3 regions of the Cumulibacter soli genome follow, and region 2 is predicted to be linked to each of the others. Evidence: riboswitches for the same ligand, from Rfam matches in the RefSeq annotation. Region 2 holds a riboswitch; each other region holds the start of a gene.
The links. A riboswitch is a leader RNA that binds a small molecule or an ion and turns the genes downstream of it on or off. The one in region 2 is predicted to bind cobalamin.
Positions count from the first base shown of each region.

Region 1: linked by a shared signal. The riboswitch ahead of E1H16_RS12925 (ABC transporter substrate-binding protein) and the one ahead of cobN (cobaltochelatase subunit CobN) in region 2 are both predicted to bind cobalamin.
Region 3: linked by a shared signal. The riboswitch ahead of E1H16_RS18075 (ABC transporter substrate-binding protein) and the one ahead of cobN (cobaltochelatase subunit CobN) in region 2 are both predicted to bind cobalamin.

Region 1 covers NZ_SMSG01000005.1:320,366-330,081, forward strand. The annotation lists gene E1H16_RS18435 (hypothetical protein) at 1-784, shown strand, start outside; gene E1H16_RS12910 (choice-of-anchor G family protein) at 781-2,700, shown strand; gene E1H16_RS12915 (DUF169 domain-containing protein) at 2,870-3,709, shown strand; gene E1H16_RS12920 (nitroreductase family protein) at 3,830-4,477, opposite strand; cobalamin riboswitch at 4,594-4,744, shown strand; gene E1H16_RS12925 (ABC transporter substrate-binding protein) at 4,859-5,848, shown strand; gene E1H16_RS12930 (ABC transporter substrate-binding protein) at 5,887-6,939, shown strand; gene E1H16_RS12935 (FecCD family ABC transporter permease) at 6,974-8,053, shown strand; gene E1H16_RS12940 (FecCD family ABC transporter permease) at 8,050-9,120, shown strand; gene E1H16_RS12945 (ABC transporter ATP-binding protein) at 9,117-9,716, shown strand, end outside.
Region 2 covers NZ_SMSG01000004.1:406,523-416,238, reverse strand. The annotation lists gene cobT (nicotinate-nucleotide--dimethylbenzimidazole phosphoribosyltransferase) at 1-428, opposite strand, end outside; gene cobN (cobaltochelatase subunit CobN) at 515-4,135, opposite strand; cobalamin riboswitch at 4,194-4,338, opposite strand; gene E1H16_RS11235 (cobalamin biosynthesis protein CobG) at 4,325-5,641, shown strand; gene E1H16_RS18605 (PASTA domain-containing protein) at 5,664-5,882, opposite strand; gene E1H16_RS11225 (precorrin-8X methylmutase) at 6,416-7,087, shown strand; gene cobJ (precorrin-3B C(17)-methyltransferase) at 7,113-8,714, shown strand; gene cobM (precorrin-4 C(11)-methyltransferase) at 8,773-9,513, opposite strand; gene cbiT (precorrin-6Y C5,15-methyltransferase (decarboxylating) subunit CbiT) at 9,544-9,716, opposite strand, start outside.
Region 3 covers NZ_SMSG01000012.1:13,218-22,933, forward strand. The annotation lists gene nhaA (Na+/H+ antiporter NhaA) at 1-918, opposite strand, end outside; gene E1H16_RS18060 (tRNA (cytidine(34)-2'-O)-methyltransferase) at 1,207-1,686, shown strand; gene E1H16_RS18065 (FBP domain-containing protein) at 1,801-2,304, opposite strand; gene E1H16_RS18070 (HhH-GPD-type base excision DNA repair protein) at 2,589-3,158, shown strand; cobalamin riboswitch at 3,175-3,338, shown strand; gene E1H16_RS18075 (ABC transporter substrate-binding protein) at 3,399-4,433, shown strand; gene E1H16_RS18080 (FecCD family ABC transporter permease) at 4,433-5,455, shown strand; gene E1H16_RS18085 (ABC transporter ATP-binding protein) at 5,455-6,216, shown strand; gene E1H16_RS18090 (NADPH-dependent FMN reductase) at 6,350-6,895, shown strand; gene E1H16_RS18095 (SCO6745 family protein) at 7,049-7,927, opposite strand; gene E1H16_RS18100 (VOC family protein) at 8,057-8,455, opposite strand; gene E1H16_RS18105 (SDR family oxidoreductase) at 8,594-9,430, opposite strand; gene E1H16_RS18110 (FAD-binding dehydrogenase) at 9,594-9,716, opposite strand, start outside.

The DNA.
Region 1 (9,716 bases), on a different contig from region 2:
GCGCCCCAAGGGGGCTCGGGCGAAATGGCGCGCCGCCACGTTCGGGGTACTCGCGCTATCGACCGCCGTCTTCGCGGTTGGCGCAGTCATGACGGTTGATCGTGCTTGGGCCGCGTTCGAGGATGTGACTGAGACGGGCGTGCCCGGGCTGTTGCACCTCGCTGTCGATGACCGCGGTCCCTTACACGTCGAGCTCGCTCCCGGCGAGAGTGCCCATTGGCTGATCCAGGCAGAACTCGACGACGCGCCGAGTGGGGCGCTGACCGTCGAAATGCATGCCAGCGGGGAACTGATCGAGCAGGACCAGTTGCTCGTCGCGGTTAGCGCTTGTTCTGGCGAGTACTACGATCCTTCGGTCACAGAGCCTGCGTGCGACGGTGAGCAGAGTGAGATTCTCGCAGTCACGTCGCTCAGCGCGGTCTCGTCCGCGGGCGCTCTCTACGAGCTCGGCGAAATCACCCCGACTGATCCGCAACAGGTGTTGGTCACCTTGTCGCTACCGGACGATGCGAGTTACGACGACGGCGCCAGCGCCGACATCTTCGTCGGCTTCCACGCGTCCGGGGCGGACGACCCCGGTGAGCCACCGACAGGTACGCCACCGACGGGTACGCCGCCGACCGGAGCACCCCCAGCGGGTCCCGGGTCGACGGGAACGCCACCGACGGACTCCCTCGCGTCAACGGGTGCGGATGTCCGTGCCCTGGCCCTACTTGCCATCGGTGCCATCGGAATCGGCTCCGGACTCGTCATGCTGCGGCGTGAGCCCGGGAAGGAATCATGAAGATCTTCACCAAGCCCCGGTCCGTCTTGCGAGGTCGCGGCACCACTGTGCTCGCCGCGACGATGGTGACGACGTCCGCGCTCCTCGCGCAGACCCTGGTAGCGACCAACGCGACGTGGAACGACGCCGAGTGGGTGCACTCAGATGGGGTCGGCACCCTTGATTGTGTGGAGCCGGCTGGCCAGTTCGCCACCCGAGCCGAGGGGCGGTTCCTCAGCGGTTCGCTGCTGGACATCAATCTCGACAGCATCGCCGAGGCAGAACGCGTAGAAGTGACCAACGATGGGTCCCGCTCGATGGTGCAGACCGCCGGCACGCCCGTCAGCGGTCTGCCTGACGCGTACGCCGATCCGCTGTCCGCCGAAGTGCTGAGCCTGCTCAATCTCGACCTCACTGGGCTGCTGGAACTACCGGCCGATGCCTCGACCGGTGTCGTGGGGCAGTTCGGTCAAGCACAGTCCGATGGCACCGCGGTCGGCGCCAGTGGGTTGATCACGGATTCCGGTGGTATCGATCTGTCGCACGAACAGACCGGCGACTACCCGGACCTGGCAACACTGCAACTCTCCGAAATCCTAAACTCTGACCTGCTCGGTGACCTGGGACTCGGCACGCTGCTGTCCAACGTCGCAGATCTCACCTTGGAACTTGGCGCCGTTGCGGGGCGCGCCAGCTACTCGACCTGTGACTACCTCTGGGGATCGGACCCCGACACGGTCAACCGCGAGTATCTCGCCGCATCCGCCGATCTTGGCTTCTCCACGCCGCTGATCGGCGAGTTGGTGAGCGCTATCGGCGGCTCGGAGCAGGAGCAATGCTCCGATACGCCGCTCAGCACCGTGAAACTGCTCGAATGCACGGTCAACGGTCTCGCGAGCGATGAAGGCGTCGTCGACTCCCTCGTCAGTGGTGTCACGGGGTTGTTGGGCACGCTGACCAATAATCTCGGCCTCGGTGAGATCACCGCCGATCTCACTGCCACAGTTGACCTGAGCGGGGTTCAGGCGTTGTTGGATGACACCCTCACCGATACCGGCGGCGTGATCACGGTCAACCTCGGCGACGGCACCGTCCAGGTCAACACGGCGGCGCTGCTGGAAGCGGCGTACCCGGGGACCTACACCGACGGACTCAACGGACTCGCTCCGAACACCAATCCGCTGGCGGATCCCGGCGTCCTCAACGAGTTGGTCGATCGGGTCAGCGCCTTGCTGGCCGACTGGATCGTGAACGTCCAGAATGCAATCACCACGGCGATCGGCCAGACGACGATCACCGCTGGCGTGCGCATTGACCTTGAACTCACCACGATTCTCGGTACCCTCCCGATTGGCGATATCGAGGTCGCCGTCGACTGCCGCCCGACGGGCAGTACGACGGCGGGACCGGGATGCACCCTCGCCGAGTTGCTTGACAGCGGCCCGAATCCGGGCGTGCAAGAGGTCACCGCAGGCTTCGAGGTCCTGCCCGGTCTGCCTGGCCTTGTAGGGGATCTCCTGAACGGCGTGGTTGGGACGGTGATTGCCGGATTGGTCAGCAATCTTGTGAGTGGTACCGCCGGTCTGGTCGGGACGGTAGTGAACGACACTCTGGACCCCGTCGTCACCGGAGCGGTCAACGCGTTGCCTGGCTTGACCGCACCTGTCGTCAACCTGGTCAGCGACCTTTACAACGGGCTGTTCCTCAGCGGAATCGTCGCGCTGACGATCAATGCGCAGAACGACACGTCCGATCCGAACGATGTTGAACCGCAGGAGTGGGCGACGTTGCCCGAGGGCCAGTTCGATGTGTCGGCCATCAGGGTGGGCGTACTTGATCTGCTCGGCGCCTATCACGTCAACGTGCACCTCGGTCGGGCTTCGGTGGGGCCGGGCTGCGCCGTCGCGACGGCGGCGGTTGACTGCGCGGGGTACTGAGTGAACGCATCGACACTCGTGACGGTGTCGATCTTCAGGTAGCACCAGAACGCTGAGGTGGGTCCATTCTCGATTCGAGGATGGACCCACCGCAGTTCTCGGGGTTGAGGCCCGCTGTCGGCTGTAGTGGTCTGGGTCATAGTCTGGGTGGGACGTGAGGAGTGGCCAAATGACTGACACCGCCCAACCTGTGAACCTCCCGATGCCGAGTCGCCGACCGCAGGATGAGCCGCCGGCGCTGTTGGGACCGAGTGAAACCGACTGGAGTGCGCTGACCGACCGCCTGAATCGGCTGCTGCGGCTGCGTACTACGCCGGTGGGGATGAAGCTGTTCGCGACGGTCGCCGAGATGGAGGCTGTGCCGAAGATCCGGCGTCCGAAGGCGATCCACACGACCGACCAAATCGTCGCGCAGGCAGCTCGGATCGGTTTCACCGTAGGAATCACCAACGACGACCTCGTCGGCCCACAGTGTGGTGCGGTGATCGGATTGCACCCGCGCGATGAGTCGTGGCTGTCCGGCGACCGCATGGCCGGTGTGTGGTTCGCCGATCAGGAGGAAGCGTCGCGACACCAGCATGCGATGGATACGGTGCCCGACAACCTGTACGAGGCGATGGCCGTGTCACCGCTAGCCTCCGGCCGACTCGACCCGCCGGACGTCGTCCTGATTTATGCCACCCCCGCACAGTCGATTCTGATGATCAACGGGCTGCAGTGGTCGGGCTACAAGAAGTTTGAGTGGTCCTGCGTCGGGGAGTCATCGTGCGCCGACTCGTGGGGGAGGGCGCTCGCGACTCGGGAACCGTCGATGTCGATCCCGTGCTACGCCGAGCGTCGGTACGGCGGCGTCCTCGAGGACGAACTCTTGTTGGCGCTGCCGCCGGAGTACCTACCGGGGATGCTCGATGGGCTGGATGCGTTGGGCCGTAACGGATTCCGCTACCCGATACCGCAGTACGGCATCCAGTCGGATGCGCGCGCCGGACTCGGTGTTTCCTACACCTGAGCCCCCACGCGAAACCGACGACGAGTGCGCCGTCGGCACGCCGACTTGCGGGGGAGCGAGTAACGATAATCGGCCCAGACCGTTGCTCGCTGCCCCGCAGAATGGCCAAGTGCGGCCGGATTACGCCGGGGTTGATTCGCCCCAGGTGTTCCAGAACGTGATGTCTTCGATCGGCCCGCGGGCGGCGGGTTTGAAGTCGGTGCCCTTGGTGTAGGCGATCGGCAGCATCGCCGCCTGCGTGAAGCCCTCGGGGATCTCCAACAGTTCGGCGGTTTCCTGCGCGTGGGCCAGGTGGAACGTCGTCCACACCGATCCGAGGCCGCGCGAACGCAGCGCTAGGCAGAAGCTCCAGATCGCCGGGTGAATCGAGCCGAAGAATCCTGCGGCGCTTTCCAGATTTGCCGGCTTTCCCGCGATGCAAGGGATGACCAGCGCCGGTACCTGCTCAATGACATCGACGAGGTATGCAGCCGAGCTACGTACGCGTCCGGTCTGCTCGTCGGCCTCCTCCTGGCCCTTCGTGGCCATATACTTACGCCCGACTTCCTTGTAGAACTCGGCGAGTTTGGCGCGCTTGGCCTCGTCCGTCACGATCATCCAGCGCCATCCCTGGGAATTGCTGCCCGTGGGGGCTTGTACGGCCAGGCGAAGGCATTCGAGGATGACTTCGGGCTCGACCGGGCGCTCAAGGTCAAGACGTTTGCGGACGGCGCGTGTGGTGCTCAACAGCCAGTCGGTGGCCTGCTTCTGTTCAGGTGAAATCGTCATGACTTGACCCTAGCCCGAACAGTTCAGTGCACCAACGGATGTAGTCACGCTGCTGTCAAAGCGATCTGCTGCCGACATCACCGTCGGCGCGCCTTCGGGCGTAGCGACCCGCTCAACACTAGGGGAAACTGCCGGGTGCTAATCTCGACGAGTCCATTGCGATGGGACCCGAGGAAGCCGGTGTGAATCCGGCGCGGTACCGCCACTGTAGACGGTGCACAGACACGTGCCCGTGAGCCAGATACTCGCCCCATTCGTACCTTTCAGTGTCGGGGCGGCGTACCCCGAGAAAGGCTGCGCGAAGTCGTGCACGCTTCTTTTACTTCATCCCACCTTCTCGGCAGGCGACGTCGCCCCTGGGTCTTGCTCGCGTGTTTGGCTGTGGCTGCATCGCTAGCGAGCTGCTCAGCCGAAACAAGCCCAGAGGCGCGAGCGTCTGGGGGCGCCTCGGTCGAGAACTGCGACATCGATGTCCCCGTTGGCGATCCGCCCGAGCGTGTGTTCGCATCTGAACAGCCGGCAATTGAAATCATGCACGCGCTGGGGCTCAGCGACCGACTCGTCGCTACCAGTACGTTGCACGCCGCGATCCTGCCGGAATACGCGCAAGTCCAAGCGGACCTGGAATACACCCAGGACCTCCCGAGTCGGGAGGGTCTGCTGGCGATGGATCCGGACTTCGTCCTTGTGGGTTTCAATCATCCCTTCGCCGAGGACGGCACGTTCGGCACCCGGGCGAGCCTGGCCGACTTGGGCATCCGCACTTGGATCCTGAGCCCGCTGTGTCCGACGGAGGATGGCTTGTCGGACGAGGCACTTGATCCGCAGAACGTCAGCGTCGAGACGATCTATGACGACCTGCGCGGATTGGGTGTGATCTTTGACGTCGAGGAGCAGGCGGAGGAGATCATCGCGGACCAGCAGGTTCGCATCGCGGCCGTGGAGGAAGCCGTCAGCGGCGCAGATCGCCCCAAAGTGGCATTCGTCCGAGCTCTCGAAGATGGAACCTTCCGCATTGTCAGCGGCACTGACTTCGGCACCCGGATTATCGAGCACGCCGGCGGCGAGAACGTTTTCGCCGATCTCGATGCCGATCGCAAAATCATCGTCGATGCCGAAGAACTGATCTCCCGCGACCCCGACGTGATTCTCACCGACAGCTGCTGCGACCCGAGTTACACCGTCGAGAACCGCGACGAGGACGCTCTGGCAATCCTGCAGCATCCCGCGCTCGCCGGCGTCACCGCGGTCGAGAACGATCAGGTTTACCCGTTCCTGTTAGCCGATCGCAGCGCCGGCATCCGCGCTGCCCAAGCAATCGAGATGGTCGCCGCGATTCTGCACCCACACCTGGTGCAGGAACCCGCATAAAGCGCCATCCACACTCACACCTAAAGAGGGATAGTCGCATGACTTTGCTTCATTACCGAAGGCTCGCCGTTGTTGCCGCGTGTTTAGGCCTGGTGGGCACGAGCGCGTGCGCTGCCAACGCGAACGACCGATCCTCTGCCGCGGATGCCGTCACCGTTGAGAACTGCGGAATCGACGTCACGGTAAGTGAACCGCCTGAACGCGTATACGCCGCCTATCAGCCGGCCATCGAGATCGCGCACGCGTTAGGTATCAGCGATCGCCTGATCGAGACCGCGTTCCTTGATGCACAGGTGCTGCCGGAATACACGCAGGCCCAGAGCGAGGTTCCGTATGTGGAGAAACTGCCCAGCCGCGAGGCCATGTTGGCCACCGCGCCTGACTTCATCCTGTCGGGGTATAACAACGTCTTCACCGAAGATGGTGCTGGTGATGAGGGTTTCGGGACTCGGGCAAGCCTGGCCGAACTAGGCATCCAAAGTTGGATCCTCAGTCCGCTGTGTCCTAGTGAAGACGGGCTCTCCGATGAGGCGATTGATCCCGCTTCCGTCGATGTGGAAACGATCTACGACGACCTGAATGACCTCGGCGTCCTATTCGATGTCGAGGAGCGCGCTGAGGAGGTCATCGCGGACCAGCAGCAACGCATCGCCGCCGTCGAGCAGGCGCTCGCTGGAGTAGATACGCCCAGCGTCGCGATCGTCCTGCTGGACGAAGGTGGGGGCATTCGCGTCGCCGGTGGTATCGACTTCGGTACCCAGATCATCGAGCATGCGGGCGGGGTGAACGCGTTCGCCGACCTCGTCGATAAGCGCCATGTGGACATCGATCTCGAAGAGCTGATTGACCGTGACCCCGACGTCATCGTCACCAGCACGTGTTGCGACGCCTCCTATACCCGCGAGGACGGCGTGGAAGAAGTGCAGACGCTTATGCAGAACCCCGCGTTGGCAGGTATGTCGGCGGTGCAGAGCGAGCAGGTGTATCCGTTCCTGTTTGCTGACCGCGCGGCGGGGGTCCGCGTCGCCTACGCGATCGAACTGATGGCTTCGCTCCTGCACCCCGACTTGGTCCCGCCCAGCGAGGATTAGGCCGAGCAAGATGCAGCGGAGTGACAATACGGTGATGCCGGCCGCGCCGGCTTCCGAGCGGCCGGTCGAGGCCGCGCGCCCGGCTGCCCGCGTTGCTGTTCCTCGCGCCGGTTTATTGAGCGGCCACTGGCGTTCGCTCGGCATCCTGCTTGCCGTTGCGGTGCTGGTGGTCGTAGCGCTGGCTTCTGTCCTGCTAGGCACGCTCTCCGTCAACCTCTCCGACGTGTTCGGCGCCGTCACGGGTCCACCGGACACAGACGTTGAGCGGGCTGTTCGCTACATCCGAATCCCGCGCACGGTGACGGGTCTACTAGCGGGAGCGGCGCTCGGTATCGCCGGTGCGGTAATGCAAGGCCTCACCCGTAACCCGCTGGCGGGCCCTGGCCTGTTGGGTGTCAATGCCGGCGCGGCGCTGGCGGTGGTCCTGGCAATGATTGGCCTAGGCATCACTACCGCCGCCGGTTATGTGTGGTTCGCCCTTGCCGGTGCCGCCGTCGCCGCTGTCTTCGTTTACACGCTAGGTTCTCTCGGCTTGGGCGGTGCCACACCCGTGAAGCTTGCGCTGGCCGGGGCAGCATTCACCGCGCTGCTGGGCGCATTCACCACGATGATCACGTTGCAAGACGCCTCGACAATGGACGACTTTCGTTACTGGGTCGTGGGGTCGTTGACTCGTGCGGACAGCGACACGCTGAGCGCAGTGGCGCCGTTTCTCGCCGTTGGTATGGTCCTGGCGGTTGGCTTGACCCGTTCGCTGAATGCCCTGGCGCTGGGCGACGATCTCGCCCGCACCCTCGGCACCCGTTTATGGATCGCCCGTGCCGTGGGGGCCCTCGCAGTGGTCCTACTCGCTGGCGGCGCCACTGCTATCGCCGGCCCGGTCGGGTTCATCGGCCTGGTGGTATCGCACATCGCACGGATGATCACCGGACCGGACTACCGCTGGGTGCTCGCCTGGACCGCCGTACTCGCCCCCACACTGCTACTGATAGCCGACATCCTGGGTCGCATTCTGGTCCAACCTGAACAACTTCAGGTTGGCATCATCACGGGACTGGCCGGCGCACCGTTCTTCCTTTACCTCGTCCGCAATCGCAAGGTGATTGGAACATGAAGTTGTTGGTTCGTCGCGGACCGACTCGGGACACCCTCGTAGTGGCTGTTCGAGGCGGCGCTGTCTCGTTCCGGCTCAGTCGCGCCTCCGTGTTGCTCACCATCCTCGCGGGCGCGGCAGCAGTTGCCATCGCCACGGCGTCGTTAACCCTCGGGGTGTACCCAATCTCGGTGTCCGATGCCATCACCATCGTCGGTGGCGGAGGCACGCTCATTGAACGTGATGTTGTGCTGGGCGATCGCCTGCCCAGGGCGCTGACCGGCCTCGGCGTCGGTGCAGCGTTCGCACTGTCGGGCGCCATCCTGCAGCGCATCGCCGCCAACCCGCTGGTCAGTCCCGATGTCATCGGTATTAACTCTGGCGCCGCGATGGGCGCACTGATCGTGCTGCTCATCGCGGGAGGCAGCGGCCCGCAGCTGGTCGTCGGCGCGCTCATTGGTGCGATCGTCGCAGCCATGATGATTGTGCTCATCGCCTATCGGCGCGGACTGCACGGGTTCCGGCTGGTGCTGGTGGGCATCGGCGTCGCCGCGATGCTCTCCTCGGCTATCTCGTACTTGCTTACCCGCTCGGACATCCACCGCGCCATGAGCGCCGCCGCCTGGTTGACCGGCAGCCTCGCCAACCGCAGCAGCATGCACGCGACGATTATCGGCATTGCCCTGATAGCGGCGATCCCAGCTTTGGTCGTCGGTTCAAGGCACCTACGGCTCCTCGAACTTGGCGACGACCTCACCCGCTCCCTGACCGGCGCTGGCCAAGGCCGCAAGGTGGCTTTGCTGCTGCTCGCCGTGGTCCTTGCTGCGATGGCCACCGCAGCCGCGGGACCTATCGGATTCGTTGCGTTGGTGGCGCCGCAGATTACCCGACGCATCCTTGCTGAACGGCAGGTCGCTCTGGCGCCTTCAGCCGCTGTCGGAGCACTCGTGGTTGTTGGTGCAGATCTCGCGGGCCGACTGTTATTCGCGCCTTCAGAGATGCCCGTCGGCGTTCTGACCGCAATCATGGGAGCGCCAGTCCTGCTCTACCTCCTCGCCCGCGCCCACCGCATAGGAGCCGCCGGATGAAGTCTCAGCGATCACCGGTCACCGCGTCAGTCGCGGTGACCACCAATCAGCTCAGTCTGGGATACGGCCACGCGCGGGTCGTCGATCAGGTGACGACGAGCCTGCCCGCCGGTCGCATCACGGCGATCGTCGGGCCAAACGGCTGCGGCAAGTCGACTCTCCTGCGGGGCTTGGCCCGTCTGCTGTCGCCGCAGCATGGCAGCGTCCAGTTGGACGGTGTCGAACTCACCGAGATGTCGGCGCGGACCCTGGCCCGCACCCTGGGCCTGTTGCCGCAACAGCCCATTGCGCCGGACGGCATCACCGTCGCCGATCTTGTCGGCCGGGGCCGCCACCCCCATCAACGCTGGTTCCGGCAGTGGAGTGCGGACGACGAAGTCGCGGTTGCTGACGCAATGGCCGCGACTAGTGTCGACGATTTGGCAGATATGCCGATCGACGAGCTCTCTGGCGGCCAGCGCCAGCGGGTATGGATCGCGCTCGCGCTCGCCCAGGGCCCCGACGTCATGCTGCTTGACGAGCCCACGACCTTCCTTGATTTAGCGCATCAACTCGAGGTCCTCGACCTCCTCGCCTCCCTCAACCGCCGGCTCGGA
Region 2 (9,716 bases):
TCATCGAGTTGTTCTGTCGACATAGCGTCGGTCGTGTCGATTGGTGGGCACGAGCGGGCGAGTTTGAACGCGCTGATCGGATCCTCGAAGCTGTCCGAATCGACGGAAATGTCCAGGACGCGCAGCGCCACGTCATGTTGGCGGGCGAGTACCGAAACGCCCGCCTGTCCGCTGGCGATCATCTGCACCATGGCGATCGTGACGGCCGGCGGGTATGCCGCCACGCCCGACGCAGTTACCCCGTGATCACCGGCGAGGACGACGGCGCGCACGTTGCCCAACGGCTTGGGCGGACAGGCACCTTGACAGGCCGAGATGAACGCGCCGACAGCCTCGAGGCGACCCAGCGAGCCGACCGGCTTCGCTAGGCCATCAAGGCGCTCCAACGCCTCGTGGCGGGCGTGAGCCGACGGTGGCGTGATCTGCATGAATACCCTCTGCTCCCTGAACCTGCGGCGAATTCACCCACGCTAAGTCGTCCATAGCGTGAGTGAATCCACCGCAGATCGCTGAACTAGTCCTCGAGGTCGCCTTCGACCTCGAGGTAAACCTGCTGCATCTGCGCCATGAGCTCGGCGTCGGGCTCGGCCCACAAACCGCGCTCGGCCGCCTCGGACAGCTTCTCCACAATTCCGCGCAACGCCCACGGATTGGCATGCCGCATGAACTGCTGATTGGTTTCGTCAAGGACGTACTCTTGCGCGAGCTTTTCGTACATCCAGTCGCCGATGACCCCTGCCGTGGCATCGAACCCGAACAGGTAGTCGACGGTTGCGGCGAGTTCGAATGCACCCTTGTACCCATGCTGGCGCATCGCGGCGATCCACCGCGGGTTCACCACGCGGGCCCGGAAGATCCGGTTCGTCTCCTCGGTGAGTGTGCGGGTTTTCACCGCGTCCGGGGTGGTCGAATCACCGACGTACGCCTTGGGCGCGTCGCCGGTCAGCGCGCGCACAGTCGAGACCATCCCGCCGTGGTACTGGAAGTAGTCATCCGAGTCCAGGATGTCCGATTCCCGGTTGTCGACGTTCTTAGTCGCGACCTTGATCCGCGCATAATTGCGCTGCATATCTTCTCGCGCCGGTGCGCCGTCCAGATCGCGACCATACGCATAGCCGCCCCACTGCGTGTACACCTCGGCCAGATCCGCGTCATCGCGCCAGTTCCCGGCCTCGATAGCCTGCAGAATGCCTGCGCCGTACGTGCCAGGCTTGGATCCGAAGATGCGAGTGCGCGCGCGTCGATCATCGCCGTGCTCGGCCGAATCGGCGCGCGCATGCGCGCGCACGTAGTTCAGATCGTCCGGCTCATCGAGGCCCGCGACCAGCGCGACGGCATCATCGAGCATCGTGATGACGTGCGGGAACGCGTCACGGAAGAAACCCGAGATCCGCACGGTCACGTCGATCCGCGGCCGATTGAGCTCGTCCAGTGGAATTGCTTCGAGTCCTACGACGCGGCGGGACTGCTCGTCCCACACCGGGATGACACCCAGCAGCGCGAGCACTTCGCCGATGTCATCGCCTGAGGTACGCATAGCCGAGGTGCCCCACGCCGACAATCCGACGGACGTTGGGTACTCGCCGGTCTCCTCGCGGTAGCGTTCCAGCAGCGAGTCGGCCATCGCGACACCCGTTTGGTACGCCAGTCGAGACGGTATTGCTTTGGGGTCGACAGAGTAGAAATTGCGCCCAGTGGGCAGTACATTCACCAAACCGCGCAGCGGTGACCCCGAGGGGCCTGCGGGGATGTAACCGCCATCGAGCGCGTGTAGTACGGCGTCGATTTCCCCTTCGGTACGCAGGAGTCGCGGCACAACTTCAGTGCAGCCGAACGCGAGTGCTGTGGCGGCCTCGGGGTTAGGAGTGCCCAGCACATCCTCGACCACTGCCGGCGCCTTCGTCGCATCCCAGCCCGTCGCGGCGATCGCCGTGACGAGAGCCTTTGCGCGTTCCTCGGCGAGGTCGGTCGCGCCCTTGTCGGTGGAGGACTCATCGTGTCCGAGCGCGGTGCGCAGCCCAGTGACGTGATTGGTGGTGCCACTGAACATCTGGTTGGCGCGCAGTACGGCGAGTACAAGATTCCGCAGGCCGTCGTCGGCGGGTGCTTGACCCAGGATGTGCAGACCGTCGCGGATTTGTACGTCCTTGATCTCGCACAACCAGCCGTCGACGTGCATCACGAACTCATCGAACTCTTCGTCGTCCGGACGCTCGTCGAGCCCGAGATCCTGGTGTAGTTTCGCGGCCTGGATCAGGGTCCAGATCTCCCCGCGCAGCGCGGGCGCCTTCGCCGGGTCCATCGCGCTGACGTTGCCGTACTCGTCCAGCAACTGCTCCAGGCGCGCGATATCGCCGTACGAATCGGCGCGGGCCATCGGAGGCACCAGGTGATCGATGATCGTGGCGTGCGCGCGACGTTTGGCCTGGGTCCCCTCGCCCGGATCGTTAACCAGGAAGGGATAGATCAGCGGCAGGCTGCCGAGCGCGGCGTCCGGGCCGCATCCGGCGGACAACGCCAGATTCTTGCCCGGCATCCACTCCAGGTTGCCGTGTTTGCCCATGTGTACGACGGCATGCGCGCCGAACTCCTGCTCGATCCACTGGTACGTCGCGACGTAATGATGGGTGGGAGCGAGGTCCGGATCGTGGTAAATCGCGATCGGGTTCTCGCCAAATCCGCGCGGCGGCTGCACCAGCAACACAATGTTGCCGGACACGATCGCGGCGGACACGATCTCGCCGTCCGCGCTGGCGGAACGGTCGACGAACAGCTCGCCGGGAGCCTCGCCCCACGCCGCGGTCATTTCGCCACGCAGATTTTCGGGTAGGGCGTCGAACCAGCCCTGGTAGGTCGCTGCCGGAATACGGATCTGGTGCTCGGAGATTTGCTCCTGACTCAACCACTCAGGATCTTGACCACCCGCCGCGATGAGGGAGTGGATCAGCGCGTTACCCGCGGTGGTATCGGGCGCTTCGCCGTCAACAGCGGGAAGTGGATCGACACCGGGAAACGCGCAGGTCTCGCCAAGGTCGTAACCGGCCGCTCGTAGCGCGCGCAAAAGCCGGATCGTAGACACCGGCGTGTCCAGGCCGACCGCATTGCCGATCCGCGAATGCTTAGTCGGGTATGCCGAAAGAATGACCGCGATCTTGCGTTCGGCCGGCGGAATGTGGCGCAGCCGTGCGTGGTTCACGGCGATGCCTGCGACCCGCGCGCACCGCTCTGGATCCGGGACATAGTGCGGAAGCCCATCGGCGTCCGTCTCCTTGAAGGAGAACGCAACGGTGATCAGTCGACCGTCGAACTCTGGTACTGCGACCTGGGTTGCCACGTCCAGCGGCGACATTCCGTCGTCCGAATCGGTCCAGCTGGCGCGGTCCCAGGTGAGGCAGAGCCCTTGCAAGATCGGGATGTCGAGTTTCGCGAGTGCCTCGACGTTCCACGCCTCGTCGTCCTCCCCGGCGCCCGCCGTGGCGGGTTTCGTGCCGCCGGCGGCCAGCACGGTCGTGACGAGAGCGTCCAGCGTGCCCAGGTAATCGAGTAGATCCTGCGGAGCGTCGCGCAGCGAGGTCGCATGGATCGGTACGCCGATACCGCCCGCCGCATCGATCGCATCGCACAGGCCGTGCACGTATGCGGTGTTGTCGGCGGCGTACTGCGCTCGGTAGAACAGCACGCCGACGCGTGGTTTATCAGCGGCCTCTGGTCGGTCCAGGACGCCCCACGTCGGGAGCGGCTCTGCTGGCTCAAACCCGTCGCCGGTGAGCAGCAGTGTGTCGGAGAGGAATCTGTGCAGGTTCGCCAGGTTCGCTGGACCGCTGAAGGCGAGATAGCGGTGCGCCTCACTGACTACACCCTGTGGCGCCGTCGACAGTTCCATCAACTGTGCGTTCGGCGCCTGCTCGCCGCCGAGTACGACCAACGGCTTGCCGAGCGAATCGATGCCCGGTATGAGGTCTCGGACATCCTGTGGACCGCCGAGAATGCGCGCGACGACGATGTCGCAGTCGCGTAGGCGGTCGGCCAGATCGACGGTGGGCCGGGTCGGGTTCGCCCAGAGATAGTCGGCGCCGCTCGCGCGGGCACACAACAGGTCGGTGTCGGACGTCGATAGCAGGGCGATGCGGCTCATTCAGATCTCCTCGCGGGGTGTCCACGCCCCGGTTCGTAGCGAGTGCCGCGTCGACGATTCGGCGCGGCGGTCGATGCGGCGTTCCTGACTTGCCTGAGGCTCACAGTGGCGGGACCGTCTCGGAATCACACCGAGTTCCGCCGGATCAACCGACATAGAGAGTACTTGCGCCGCGTAGCATCGGCACCGATGACCCCACAGACTCCACCCGCCTCCGGCGTTCGCGCTGGACACGACGCCAACGCGTCGGAAGCTCCTGCGGCGCCCGAGGCGGAGTGTGCGGTCTCGGCGGGGTTTTCGGCGCGGTTGGGGGCGGACCGTTGCCCAGGGGCCCTGCGACCATTCGCCGCTGAGGACGGATTGATTGTCCGAGCGCGCGTCCCCGGAGGGGAGGTCGCGCTCGGGACGCTCCGGACCCTGCTGCAGATCGGTGCCGACTACGGGACGCCACGTATTCAATTGACTACGCGCGGCAACCTGCAGGTGCGGGGACTGCCCGATCCGCTGCCGGACGATGTCGCTGAACGCCTCGCTGATGCTGGGCTGCTGCCGTCGCTGACCCATGAGCGCGCGCGGAATATCCTCGCTGCGCCGAGTAGCGCCGTACTGCGCGAGCGGGCTCGCGAATTGGATCGCATGCTGATCTCGAGGCCCGAGTTGGCTGGGTTGCCGGGGCGGTTTTTGATGCTTCTCACCGACACCAGCGGACTTGGTCTGGATGAGCGGTTCGACGTCGCGTACGTCGATGCCGGTGACGGGTCAGGGGTGCTGCTGCTTGGCCGAGCCGACTCGGTGGCGGGGCCTGGTGTCGGGCGCGGGGTTTCGGATAGGCAGCGGGGAAATAACCCCGCTGTCGAGGAAGATCCCCGCCGTGCAACGCATAGTCCGCTGCGGCTCGGCCGCGTCGTCTCATCGGACGAGGCGCTCGGCGCAATGCTGGACGTCGCCGCGCAGTTCCTGGCCGAACGCGCCGACGAGCGAGTGTGGAACATCCGGGATCTGCCGGAGTCGTCGCCGCTGTGCGGGAGTTTCGCGCAGGCTGAGGTGCCCGGCGATCCGGCTGGCGCCACGCTCAGCCCCGGCGTGTATGGCGCTGACCTTGTGGCTGGCATCCCACTGGGGCTGCTGGAAGCTGCGCACCTGAATGCGATGGAGTCGGTTACCGAACACGTAGTGATCACGCCGTGGCGGTCAGTACTGGTTCCCGGCGGCGCAGCGTACGACGCCCAGTTAGCCGCCGCCGGATTGATCGTTGACGATACGAGCGCCTGGGGACGGATCAGTGCATGCACCGGTGCGCCGTACTGCGGACGGGCGCAGAGCGAAACGTTGAGCCTCGCGCGCGAGTGCGCCGAGACGATCGGCTCGAAGTTGCCGCGGCTGCACCTGGTCGGTTGCGAACGACGCTGCGGCGAACCGCGCGGCGAGCACGTCACCGTCGTGAGCGCTGAATCGGTAGTGGACGTCCGCGCCGCAATCGCCGTATCCAGCGTTACGAGTGACTAATCGGCCTTTGCAGCATCGGCCGTCAGCACGTCTCGCCGATCTTGACTGCAAAGAACGTGATAATGGTGTCCTCGGAGAATTCTTCGCCAGCTGCTGGCGTCTGGGAACATACGATCCAGTTCGAGTCCATTAATTGCATGCGCCCTTGGCCACTGGCGTCCTCAGATAGCGTGACGAAAAACGGGTCTCCGGTCAGGGCCTGCATCGCGTCTTGTGCATCCTGCAGGACCGTCCCGGTCATGTCGGGCAAAGTCCAGGTCGACGATGTGGACCCAGTAGCGGTCGCGGGCGGCGCAACGGAAGTTGCGGCTGCTTCTGTGGTGGGCTCAGGCGATACAGTCTCCGCGGTCACGGTGACTGTTCGCGTCTCCGTTGCTGCCGGCTCGATATCAGAATTGCACCCGGATAGCAGCGCGCCGAGGCTTAACCCAACCATCGCGACTAAGGGGGTGAGGCGCGGACTCATACGACTCCCAGTGTTCGATCGAACTTACTGGTTTATATTTTCAGGTCGTGCCTGAATGTCTAGTCCGTGTTAGTGCGGTTCCTGCTCACGATGCTCCCTTAGCGAGTTGTTCTTACTATGCCTCCTCTGCAAAAAACGCAGAAAATTCGGGGGTGCATCGCGTAGAGCGCGATGCCATGCCAATTCTGTTGCGTGTTTTGCAGGAGCGCTGGCGAGACACGAGCCCGCGCTAACCTGCGGCGACCGTCAGCCACCGTCGGCCACCACGGGATCGCCGTCACAGCGGCCGCTAAAGTAGCCTGCTCGGCATGAACGAACCCCGTCGGCCGGCCCGCCGCTACGAGTACCTCACCGACGGCGCGGAGATCTACCGGCGCTCGTTCGCGACGATCCGCGCCGAATCCGACCTCAGCGCACTACCGGCAGACATGGACGTCGTCGCTACCCGGATCATCCATGCCGCGGGCGATGTCGACATCGTCGGCGAGATCGCCGCACACCCCGACGTCGTGTCTGCCGCCCGCGCCGCGCTGCGCTCCGGTGCCCCGATCCTCTCTGACTCCAACATGCTGGCCTCGGGGGTCACCAGGCGTCGGTTGCCCGCCGACAACGACATCATCTGCACGTTGCGCAACGAAGCGGTGCCGGCCCTCGCCGCGGACTGGTCGACGACTCGCGCGGCGGCGGCAGTCTCGCTGTGGGAGCCGCACCTGGACGGAGCTGTCGTCGCGATCGGGAACGCGCCCACCGCGTTGTTCCACCTGCTCGAGATGCTGCATGAGGGCGCACCGACGCCCGCGGCGATCGTGGGCATGCCGGTTGGCTTCATCGGTTCCGCCGAGTCGAAGCGCGCGCTGGCCGAGCACGTACTTCCCGACGGCTCGCAAATCCCGTGGGTCGTTGTGCACGGGCGCCGCGGGGGTTCGGCGATGGCAGCGGCGACGTTGAACGCGCTCGCGGTCGCCGACGAGCTGGCCTAGCCACGTACGCACGGGAACTCTAGATATGAGCGCGTTCGAAGATATGCAAGCTGAGCCGGGACACTTGTACGGTGTGGGCGTCGGGCCGGGAGACGCCGGACTGATTACGCTGCGCGCAGCCGCGCTGATCGGCTCCGCGGACGTCATCGCCTACCACCAAGGTTCGGCATCTCGTCCGTCGATCGCTCGCGGTATTGCAGCACACCTGATCGGCGATGTCATCGAGGAGTCGCTGGTCTACCCCGTTACCACCGGTGAGAGCCGCCGCGGCTACTACACCGATATGGCTGACTTCTACGAGGAATGCGCCGCCCGGCTCGAAGTTCATCTGCGGGCGGGCCGTTCGGTCGTCGTCCTCGCCGAGGGTGACCCATTGTTCTATGGCTCATTCATGTACGTACACGACCTGCTCTCGCCGCGATTCCCAAGCACCGTCGTCCCGGGTGTGACCTCGATGAGTGCGGCGTCGGCCGCCGTCGCGACTGGACTGTGCCGTCACGAGGACACGCTCACCGTACTCCCGGGAACCCTCGGCGTTCCCGAGCTCGCCCGCCGCCTGGCAGATACTCAGGCCGCCGTCATCATGAAACTCGGTCGCACCTTTCAGGACGTCCGCGAGGCCGCGAGGCAGGCCGGGGTCCTCCAGCGAGCCTGGTACGTCGAGCGCGCTAGTAGTGCGCAGCAACGAGTACTGCCGCTGGCGGACGTCGACCCGCAGACGGTGCCCTATATGTCGATCGTGGTCGTTACCGGCGAGGACCTCCGCGCCGACTCGGCCGGACGCGCCGACTCGGCCGGACGTGACGAGGCCGTCCGCGCTGAGGGTCAAGGCTCTACCGGCGGACAGAATCCCGCCGCCGACGCGCACGAGCCAGCACCGCACGACGAAACTGCCACGGTGTACGTCGTTGGACTCGGCCCTGGCCCGGACCGCTGGCTCACGCCGGAAGCCAGCGATGTCCTGAATACGGTGCAGCACGTGATCGGATACGCGCCGTACGTCGCGCGCGTTCCACAACGCGAAGGGCTACAGCGGCACGTCAGCGGCAATACGGTCGAGGTCGACCGCGGCCGGCTCGCCCTCGACCTAACGATGAGCGGCGAGTCTGTCGCGGTGGTCTCCGGCGGTGATGCCGGAGTATTCGGCATGGCATCGGCGGTCTTTGAGGCCGCTGAGGGCGACGAACGATTCGCGGGCATCGATATCCAGGTCGTCCCGGGCCTGACCGCGGCCCACGCGGCTGCCGCGCTCGCGGGGGCCGTGCTGGGCGCCGACCATGCGCTGATCTCGCTGTCCGATCGGCTTAAGCCATGGGAGGTCGTCGTACGCCGCATCCAAGCATGCGCGGCCGCTGACATCGCGATGGCGTTCTACAACCCGCGTTCGCGCAGCCGCCCGGATCAACTTGCTCTGGCGAAGACAGCACTGCTGGAGGTGGCGCCGCCCGAGCGCATTGTTGTGCTGGCGCGCAACGTCGGGCGCGATGGCGAATCGTTGACAGTGACCACGCTGGGGGAGTTCGACCCAGAGCAGGTGGATATGTCGACGTTGGTGATCATCGGCGCCTCCAGCACCCGACTCGCCCGAGGTGGCCAAGCCTGGACGCCCCGGTTCGTCACCGGCTGACGCCGACTCAGCTCGTCGGTGACATCACGGCTGGTTCGTACCCGCGCAGCTCAGACGACTAGGACGTCCGGCGAGACCGATATAGGTGTGACTCGATGAAACCTTCGGCATCCAGCGCCCAGCCCACGATGATCACCGCGGCTTGGGTGAGGCCATGTTCCTCAACCCGATCAGCGATATCGGCAAGCGTTCCGCGCAAGATCAATTCGCTCGGCTGGCTGACCTGCGAGCCGACAACGACCGGACAATCAGCGCCGTAGTACTCGACCAGTTCGCCAGCGAGCAGCCGCACGTGTCGAATCGCCAGGTGCAGCACCAGCGAGGCGCGGGTCTGCGCAAACGACGCCAACTGCTCGGTCGAGGGCATCTTGGTCGAGTCTCGCTGGGCGCGGGTTAACACCACCGACTGCGTGACCTCGGGGACAGTCAATTCGCGCCCCACGATGGCGGCCGTCGCGGCGTACGCCGGAACGCCGGGGGTGACGTCCCAGGCGATACCGGCGCGGTCGAGGCGACGCGCCTGTTCGGCGACGGCCGAGTACACCGACGGGTCGCCGGAGCACAGCCGTGCGACATCCCGCCCGGCGCCGTGCGCGCGCACCATCACCTCAATGATGTCGTCGAGGTTGAGGTGCTGGGTATCGATCAACTCCGCGTCGGGTGGACAGTGCTCCAGTACGGCCCGGTCCAGGTAAGTGCCGGCATACAGACACACCGGGCTTGACTCCATCAGTCGTACCGCGCGCAGGGTCAGCAGGTCGTGCGCACCCGGTCCGGCGCCGATGAAGTGAACGGTCATAATCCTTCGAACTGCCTCTATATAGATGATCTAGCGGGTAACGGCCCACTCGACAACTGGTCGTGCCGGTTTCCAGGCCAGGAACCGCCCCAGCGGCTCGGCCCGTTCCACCACGATGCGGCGCAGTTTGCCGCCGTACTTCCGCGCGGCCTCGATGACGAGTTGCTCAGTCTCCAGGGTGACGGTGTGGACGACGAGACGAC
Region 3 (9,716 bases), on a different contig from region 2:
GGCGACCACGATCGCAATCAGAACCGGTTCGCTGAGTACATCACCTATTCCGTCGCCCGCAACGAAGGTCACTCCGGCAGCGAAGAAGGCAAACAGCGGAAGGGCAATGCCGGCCGAAAACGGTCGCACGATGTCGTCGTACCGGTGGGTTCTCGGCGCCGACTCACCATGGATGGGCTTAGCGGCGAGACTCAGGCCCATCAAGACCCCCGCGATCGTGGCGTGTACGCCCGACGCGTGCATGAAACTCCACGCGACGACGGCGATCGGAAGCAGAATCCACCACCGCGCGAACTTCGATCGCGCGACGAACGCGAACGCGGCCACGCAAACCAGAGCGATCGCCAGCGAAGTCAGACCGATCGACTCGGTGTAGAACGCCGCGATCACGATGATCGCCAGCAGGTCGTCCACCACGGCGAGGGTCAGCAAGAAAGTACGCAGGCCCCGTGGCAGACCGCGACCGAAGATGGCCAGGACGGCGAGCGCGAACGCGATGTCGGTGGCCGTGGGGATGGCCCATCCGTGTAGCGCCGATGCATCACCGAGCGCGGTCACCATCACGACGTAGAGGACCGCAGGCACGGCCATCCCGCCCACCGCCGCGATCATCGGAACAGCCGCTTCGCGCGGGTTGCTGAGGCTACCGTCGACGATCTCGTGCTTGAGCTCGGCGCCAACGATGAAGAAGAAGATCGCGAGTAGACCGTCAGCGGCCCAGGTCGCGAGGTCGAGGTTCAGGTGCAGTGCAGCGGGGCCGACGGTGTACTCGGCGAGAGAGTGGTATGAGTCTCGCCATGGCGAGTTCGCCCAGATGAGGGCGAGTGCTGCCGCGCTCAGCAACAGCAGGCCGCCGATGGTTTCTTTCGTTACCCATGCGCGCAGTCGCGCCACGGGTGGCATTTTGGTCGTGGACATACATCCCTATGGAGTTGGATCTGCAAACAGGGTTGTCCGCAGAACGTCGACCAGGCTTCCCGACACACCGGAGAGTAACTCTAACGTGGCGCGGGCTACCGGATCGGCGGGGTGCGCCGGCGAAGGCGCAGTGGCACCGGGAGGCGCGGTGTCATCGGGGACGCACGGTGTCATCGGAGTGGCGCAGTCATGTGTTCCGGTGATTCGCCGGGCGCTCACCATGATTCCGGTGAGCAATAATGCTCACACCGCTCGACCGGTGGCGGGGAGCAGTGGTCTGATGGCACGGTGCTGCGCATCGTTTTTCACACGCCTGAAATCCCGCCGAACACCGGCAACGCGATCCGACTGGCGGCCTGCACGCCGGCGGAACTGCACCTCGTTGAGCCGCTGGGGTTTTCGCTGGAGGACAAGCAGTTGCGACGAGCGGGCCTCGACTATCACGATCTCGCGCGGGTATTCATTCATCCGTCCCTCGATGCCTGCTTTGCTGCGCTGGACGCAGGCCAACCGCAGCCGCCGCGGGTATTCGCCTTCACCAGTTCGGCGACCACCGTTCATTCGAGCATCGAGTATCGACCGGACGATGTATTGCTGTTTGGGTGCGAGTCTGACGGTCTGCCAGCGGAAATCCTTGCGCACCCGCGGCTGAACGATCGGCTCCGGATTCCGATGCTCGCGGGGCGACGGTCGCTCAACCTCAGCAACAGCGCGGCGATCGTGGTGTACGAGGCGTGGCGGCAACTCGGTTACCCGGAATCGCTGTGATCCCGACCGAATCCGCGCACGTGGGATTCACCGCAGGCTCCCAGAGACGAGGCAGGTGGGTAGTCCACGTGCCTGCCCGCTCGGGGCCTGCGATGAACCGCAGTGCCGAGTTCGTTACCGGCCGGCTATCAGCATCTCCGCGAAACCGGCGACCTTCAGTTGCAGATCCTCGATCCGCCGCACGCGTGCGGCGGCCTTGTCGTAACCCTCGTACGGCGCTGGCGGATCGTTGCGCGCATTGCGTGAGCACTCGAAATCCCGGCAGATGAGCGTGCCGACGGTGTCACCGCGACGTCCGGCGGGGCCGACGCGCTTGGCGCTGAAGAAAACGACCTCGTTGAGCAGTCGCACGTCTCGGCACCAGTTGCACATGGCGCGCGTTCGTGGTGGCGATGCGGCGGGTTTGAGCGCGATGCCGACGGGGTCGGCGTCCAGTCGCGGAAGTACGACGTACGCGCGTCGGGCGAAGGTCGAGTCGCGCCAACCGAGGTAATCGAGGTCGTCCCAGTCGTACTCGGTGAGATCGTCGAAGCCCTCCGGCAATGACATCTCTTTCACCTCGCGGCGTGAGGCGTTCACGAAGGAGGAGCGGATGAGTTTTTCGGTGAGTGGTTGCATGAGTAAGCCTTCCGATGGTGCGCCCGCGGCGCGCCGGGTGTGAGGGGTCGCCAAAATAGCCGTGCTGGGCAGCGGACTGCGGGCACGGCCGGGGCGGCCTAGCTACTCACCGTCGGCGAGGGCTTCGCCGACGACCTCCTGGCGTTGGGAGTACAACTCGCGGAAACTCACGGATCCCACCGTACGCTTTCGGGCCACTGGATGCGGATCGAATTTCGAGCGGTGGCGTCGCGCCCGCCCTTCGGGGCGAGCCCGTCTCGATCGCGGGGGCTTAGGGTAGGGAGATGACGCTGTGTATCGCGCAGGACTCCGAGGCCGACCGACTGCTGTCCGAGAATCCCTTCGCCTTGCTGACCGGAATGCTTCTGGATCAGCAATATCCCATGGAGCACGCTTTCCGTGGGCCGCGCAAAATAGCGACTCGAATCGGCAGCTTCGATCCGCACACGATTGCCGCCTATGACCCGGCCGAGTTCGAAGAGTTGTGCGCGACACCGCCTGCTATTCATCGTTACGGCCGATCGATGGCGCGCCGCGTCCAACAGCTCGCTCAGGTGATCTGCGACGAGTACGACGGCGACGCCGCGTCAGTCTGGGAGGCGTCGTCCAGTGCCGCAGACCTGCTCAAGCGGTTGCAGGCACTGCCGGGGTACGGCGAACAGAAGGCGCGGATCTTCGCCGCGCTGTTGGGCAAGCAACTCGATCACCGCCCATACGGCTGGCGCAAGGCGATTGGTCCGTACGCCGAGTCCAACTCGCGCCGGTCAGTAGCTGACGTGACCGGTCCCGAGTCATTGCAGCAGGTCCGCGACTTCAAGAAGGCCGCGAAGGCTGCCGCTAAAGCAGCGAAGTAGCCGCGGCGGACGCTCTGCTAGGGTGTCGTCTGCCAGTCGAGGGAATCCGGTGAGAGACCGGAGCTGACGCGCAGCGGTATGGGTGACGGGCCAGGTGTAAGGCCACTGGACGACAGTCTGGGAAGGTGCCTGGTTCGAAGGATTCCGAGCCCGAAAACCTGCTGGCTCCCCGTCGGCACCCGCCAATGGGCTCCATGCGGGTCCCGCGCTACCGGACCCCTGAGCACGAAAAGGTTCGCTATGCGCGCCCGTCACTCCCTGTTGTCATTCCTGGCTGCCACGCTGTCCGTGGCCACGCTCGTCGCATGTGGATCTACGGGCGAGGATGGCCCGTCCGAGGCCGCCGACGCCGGATACCCGGTGAGTATCGATCGATGCGACCGCACGATCACCGTGGAGAATCGCCCCGAGCGGATCGTGTCGCTGAACCAGGCGTCGACGGAAATTCTGTTGTCGCTCGGGGTGGCCGATCGAATGGTGGGAACCGCGAGTTGGACCGACCCCATCCTGGACTCGCTGGCCGACGAGAATGCGAAGGTCGAGCGGTTAGCCGACCAGGCGCCGTCGTACGAAGCGGTGCTCGCGACCGAACCCGACCTGATCACCGCGTCGCTTTACAACACGTTGAGCGAGGGCGGCGTCGCCACAGCCGAACAGTTCGCCGACCTCGGCGTCCCGGCATATCTGTCCGCCGTCGAGTGCGAAAAGTCCGACTTCGGCGGTGGGGACGGTGCCCGCGACGAACCGATCACGATGGAATCGATCTATACCGAGATCACCGACCTCGCGACGCTGGTCGATGAGCAACAGGCCGGTCAAGACCTGATCGACGACCTCGCGGACAGGATGGACGCCGCCGTCTCGGCCGCACCCGACGTCGACGGTGTGACGGTGCTGTACTGGTTCGCGAACTCCGAGTCACCGTACGTCGGTGGTTGTTGCGGTGGGCCGGGAATCGCCACGCATGCCCTCGGCCTGACGAACGTGTTCGAGGGCCAGAATGCCGAGTGGCCGCAGATCGGTTGGGAGGCCATCGCGGACGCCGATCCTGACGTCCTGGTCATCGGGGATCTCACTCGTAAGAGCCAGACAGCCGAGACGGCCGCGGCCAAGATCGAGTATCTCGAATCCAATCCGGTCACGAAGGAAATGACCGCGGTGAAAGAAAAGCAGTACGTGACGGTCGCGGGAGCGGAACTGAACCCATCCATCCGCACGGTCGACCTGGTGGAGCAGATGTCGGCCGGTCTCGTCGAACTTGGCCTTGCGAAGTAGTGATCGGTGGCAGCCGGTGGAGGCACCTGGGTTGGCCCGTCGGTCTAGCGGGGCTCCTTGTCTCGATTGCCGTGGCGACAGCGATCGGGCCGTCCTCATTGGGTCCGTCCGACGCGTTCGCCGTCGTGGTGGAGAAGCTGGGCGGGCCTGATTCGGGGTTGAGCAGGATCCGACAGGGCATCATCTGGGATCTGCGGCTACCGCGGGCCGCACTGGCCGCTGCGTGCGGTGCCGGGCTCGCGCTGTGTGGTGTCATCCTGCAGTCGCTGCTGCGCAACCCGCTGGCCGACCCGTTCGTACTCGGGATTTCCTCGGGAGCCTCGATGGGTGCGGTGAGCGTGGTCGTTCTCGGCGTCGGGGCGGGCGCGGCATCGTTGGCTTCCGGCGCTTTCGTCGGGGCGTTGGTCGCGTTCGCCCTAGTTCTTGCGCTCGGCCTACTCGCCGGTGGCACGACCGACCGAATGATTCTCGCGGGAGTTGCTGCGACCCAACTGTTTTCTGCGTTGACGTCCTTCATCATGTTTACCGCCGCGGACGCCGAACAGACCCGCGGGGTGCTGTTCTGGTTGCTCGGTTCGCTCGGGACTGCGTCCTGGCGAGACGTCGCGATATGCGGGGCCGTCGTACTCGCAGGGATCTGTGTGTGCTGGCTACTCGCCGGATCGATGGACGCATTCACTTTCGGGGAGGACTCGGCGGCATCGCTGGGTGTCTCGGTGCAGCGAACGCGCATCGTGCTGCTGGTGGTCACTGCACTGATGACCGCCGTGATCGTGTCGTCGTCCGGGGCAATCGGCTTCGTGGGATTAGTGCTGCCGCATGCCGCGCGCGCGTTGATCGGCTCGCGCCATCGTTTACTCGTTCCGGTGTCGGCGCTGCTCGGCGCGATCTTCTTGGTGTGGGTCGACGTCGGCGCGCGGACCATCATTGCTCCGCAGGAATTACCGGTCGGAGTGGCGACCGCGATCGTGGGTGTACCCGCGTTCGTCATCGTGATGCTGCAACGCCGGAGGCGAGCGTGATGATTCGAGGCAACAACGTGTCATGGGGCGTGCGCGACAAGGTGATCGTCGATGGTGTCACGCTCGCCGTACGCAGGGGCAGCACCGTGGGGTTGCTCGGGCCGAATGGTTCGGGCAAATCCTCGCTCCTGCGTGTGATCGCGGGACTTAGGCCAGCCTCGTCGGGCGTCATCACCCTCGGTGACGATGACCTTGCCGCGCTGTCGAGGCGACAGATTGCTCGGCGCATGGCCGTCGTGGACCAGGAGGTGACGACCGACACGCAGCCGACGGTGCGAGATGTGATCAGCCTCGGTCGGCTACCGCACCGCGCACCGTGGTCGCCGTCCTCGAGCGAGGACAGGGCCATCGTGGACGGTGCGGCAGCGTCGACGCGTACGTCCGAATTACTTGACCGCCCGTATTCGACGTTGTCCGGCGGCGAGCGGCAACGCGTGCAAATCGCTCGCGCACTGGCGCAGCAACCGTCCGAGCTGCTGCTTGACGAGCCGACCAATCACCTCGATATCCGTCATCAACTTGAACTGCTCGAACTGGTGCGAGCGGCCGACACGACGACGCTAGTTGCGCTGCATGACTTGAATCTGGCCGCGGCCTACTGCGACGAGGTGGTGGTGATGTGCGGCGGTCGCGTCCGTGCTGCTGGTCGGCCGAGGGATGTGCTGACGGCTGATCTCATCGCCGATGTCTACGAGGTTGACGCTGCCGTGTCGGTGGTCGACGGCGTCGCGCACATCCGCTTTCTCGGGGTGCTTTCGTAACGTCGCCGTTCTCGATCGTGTGAGGCGCGAGTCTGGTCGGCGTACGTCACATTCGAGGTGGGTACCGCGACGCGGCGACTAGTTGTACCGTCAATCGAGTCATGCAAGTTTCAACTAAAGGACTTTGTCTTTCATGTCAGATACCCGTGTCGTCGCCCTCGTGGGAAGCCTGCGCGCTGAATCGGTCAATCGCCGCATCGCCGAGCACCTGAAGGCCAACGCGCCCGAGGGCGTCACCGTTGAGATCGCGAACGGTCTCGGTGACATCCCGTTCTACAACGAGGAGATCGACGTCGAGCCTGCCCCGGCGGCAGCGCAGGCCCTGCGCGAGCAGGTCGCGGCGGCGGATGCCGTTCTCGTGCTCACGCCCGAGTACAACGGCACCATGCCGGCCGTGCTGAACAACACCATCGACTGGCTGTCGCGTCCGTATGGTGCGGGCTCGCTCTTCGGTAAGCCGTTTGCCGTCGTCGGTTCGGCGGCGAGCTCGTTCGGTGGCAAGTGGTCGCACGATGACACTCGCCGTTCGGCGGGGATCGCTGGCGCTGTCGTTCTGGACAACGTCGACGTATCGCACAGCCATTCCGAAATCGACCCCCTCGAGGACGTAGAGATCGCAGGCCGCTTCCTCGCCGCGCTCACCGCCCTCGCGGAGCACCAGCCCGAAGCGGTGGCGTAACCCGCCTCCGACCATCTGGCGTAACTACTTCCGATCCCGCGGAGCGGTCAGCAACTCGTGTGCTGGCCGCTCCGCGGAGTCATCTGTGCGGGCGTTACCGCGGAGTCATCTGTGCGGTACCGCGGGTTTATCTGAGCTGACGGTCTCGCCCCGTTATCGCATCGGGCGCCACAGCAGTAGGCCCGAATCGATGATGGGCTGCACGTACGGCCGCAGCGTCTGAAAAATGTCCTCGGCGTCCGCTACGCCATCCCACACCGACGCGGCCGCGTCATCGGTCTGCGCCTCGATCAACTCATACAACTCGACGCCGGCATCGGTCAACAGATAGTCGTCGGCCTGCAGCAGCCCGCGGGTGCGCAAAGCGTCGGCCGCCGCCTCCCAAGCATCGTCGTCCCACGATCGCGACTTCTGCACCGACGCGAGGCCGCGGGCGCGCTCCTGTGGCGCCGTCAACGGATCCGAACCGTGGAAGATGAGCACCTCGGTGGGTGCCAAGTTGTGCGCGACCAGGATGTCGATGTGTGCGTCGCCGCGCCATTCGCGCATGGTCGCAGTGTGCTGCCACAGCGCAACATGCGGCTGCAAGTCTCGTTGCAGTACGGCGTTCGCGCCGCCGAGCGGCCGACCGGCGGAAATCGCTCCCGCGTAGATCTCGCCGAGACGGTTCGCCATACGGGCGATCGTGTCATCGTGGATCCGGTCGCCAAGGATGTCACGCAATTGGCGATCCACGATCGTCTCTCGCGCGGTCAGCAACTCGTCGATCGACAGTGCCTCGGTCGCTTGCGTCCAGCCCTTTTCAATGACCGCAGGATTCCAGTTATAGAAGGCGCTCGTGACCACTGCCGGGGCACAATTACCCATCGGCGCGGCGCGGAAACCGACGTACGACGCGTAGAAACGCATCGAATGCACCTGCGCAACCTCCGTAGCGCGATCGCCCCAGTACGTGATCAGGTGCATCGGTTCGAGTAGCAGGTAGGCAGCGCGCGAGATTGCCCGAGTGTGCTCGTCGTAGCGAAAGGCCATCTGGATTCCTCTATGTAGGCGGTATCTGGGCCAAGCCAACCATGAGGTCACCGCCGGTCGTCAAGAGTGATGGACTCGCGGCGGCGGGCGCTGCGCTCGCTGGAGCCGCTCGTGGCACCCGCCGGATCGCTACCTCGCCATCGGGTCCATCGAGATGATCTGCCACCCGTGCCCGTCCAGATCGAAGAAGGAGCGGTCGTACACGGCTCCGCTCTCGTCGGTGTCTCCGGCGCTAGCTCCCGCCGCGAGCGCCCTCCCGACGAGTGCATCGACGGCGTCGCGACTATCAACGCTCAGGCAGATCACGCAGCCGCTGGTGCTCTGCGCATCGATGACGTTCTTGCCCAGCAGCAGCGTCTGGTAAAAGTCTCGCTGGATCAACATGGTCGATATCGAGGCGCCCAGCCGCACCAAAAGCGCCCTATCGTTGCTCATTCGCTCGTCAAAGGAGTAGCCGATAGCGGCGAAGAAATCGCGGGATCGCGCGACGTTGACGACGGGCAAGTTGACGATGATCTGAGTGTGCATGGGAAGCCTCCCCGGCCCGCGGCGCCACCTATTGGAGCCGTCTTCATGGTTGACGGCGCCAGCGCGTCGAACTCATCGGTGCGCCGAGGTATTTCATGCGCAACGCGGTCGGCGAGGACCGCGGGAAGGCTCGCCAAGTTAGTACAGGTAGTCCTCGCCGCTGGCGCGTACCGTGACATCACTCAGCGAGATCCCCCAAGGCTGATCGATCACGTGGACGACAGCGTCCGCCAGTTCCTCCGGTTTGATCAGCCAGTAGCCAATGGAATCGACGTCCGTCAATTCCGCCGGTAGCGATCCGTCCATCAACTGACCGACATGCTCGGCGTACTGTGCTCCGCGCTGACCCACCAGCCCGAAGATGGCTTGGTCGTTCACTACCCAACTCGCCAAGTTGGTGCCGGTGATGCCGGTTGGCTTAATCGTGGTGACTTTGATCTTGCCCTTCGACTCGATCCGCAGCGAATCCGACAGCACAGTCACGGCCGCCTTTGTCGCGCTGTACACGCCCGACCCGGCGATGCCCGCATTGCCGTAGATCGACGAGATGTTCACAACCTGACCACGGCCCTGTTCGATCATCTGGTCATACACTGCGGCGATCCCGTTCACGACGCCCTTGAAATTGATATCGATGCAGGCGTGCCAGCGATCGAGCGCTTGCTCGTGATCAGCGAAGTACGCCAGTGGCATCACGCCAGCGTTGTTGACCAGTACGTCGATCGCGCCGTACGCCTCGATGGCCTGCCGCGCGGCATCGCGCATCGCCGCCGCGTTAGTGACGTCGGCGACGATATCGAGCGCCTCCTGGCCGCGCGAACGGATGCCCGTGAAGACCTCGGCGAGGCCGTCAGCGTTGACATCGGTACCCACGACGCGTGCGCCGCCGCTGGCGCACTTCTCGGCGATCAACCGGCCAAATCCGCTGCCCGCGCCGGTGATCATGATGACCTTGCCCTGCAAATGTGTGCTCACGCCGCTCCTAAACGATGTTGATCTTGTCGTGCCCGGCGCTCACTCGTTCACGCGAACCAGTAATGCCGACCGCCGGACACCAGGGGTCTCGTTGATTCGCGGGGCAGTGCGTAACGCAAATTGACCGAGAGCGTTACGCACTGTCCCGCAGAACCGGCCAATGTCAGGTGATGTGGCGTGACGCGGCACGCCCGGCCACCCGCCCGCTGAAGATGCAACCGCCGAGGAAGCTGCCCTCCAACGCGCGGTTGCCGTGTACGCCGCCCCCGCCGAAACCGGCGACCTC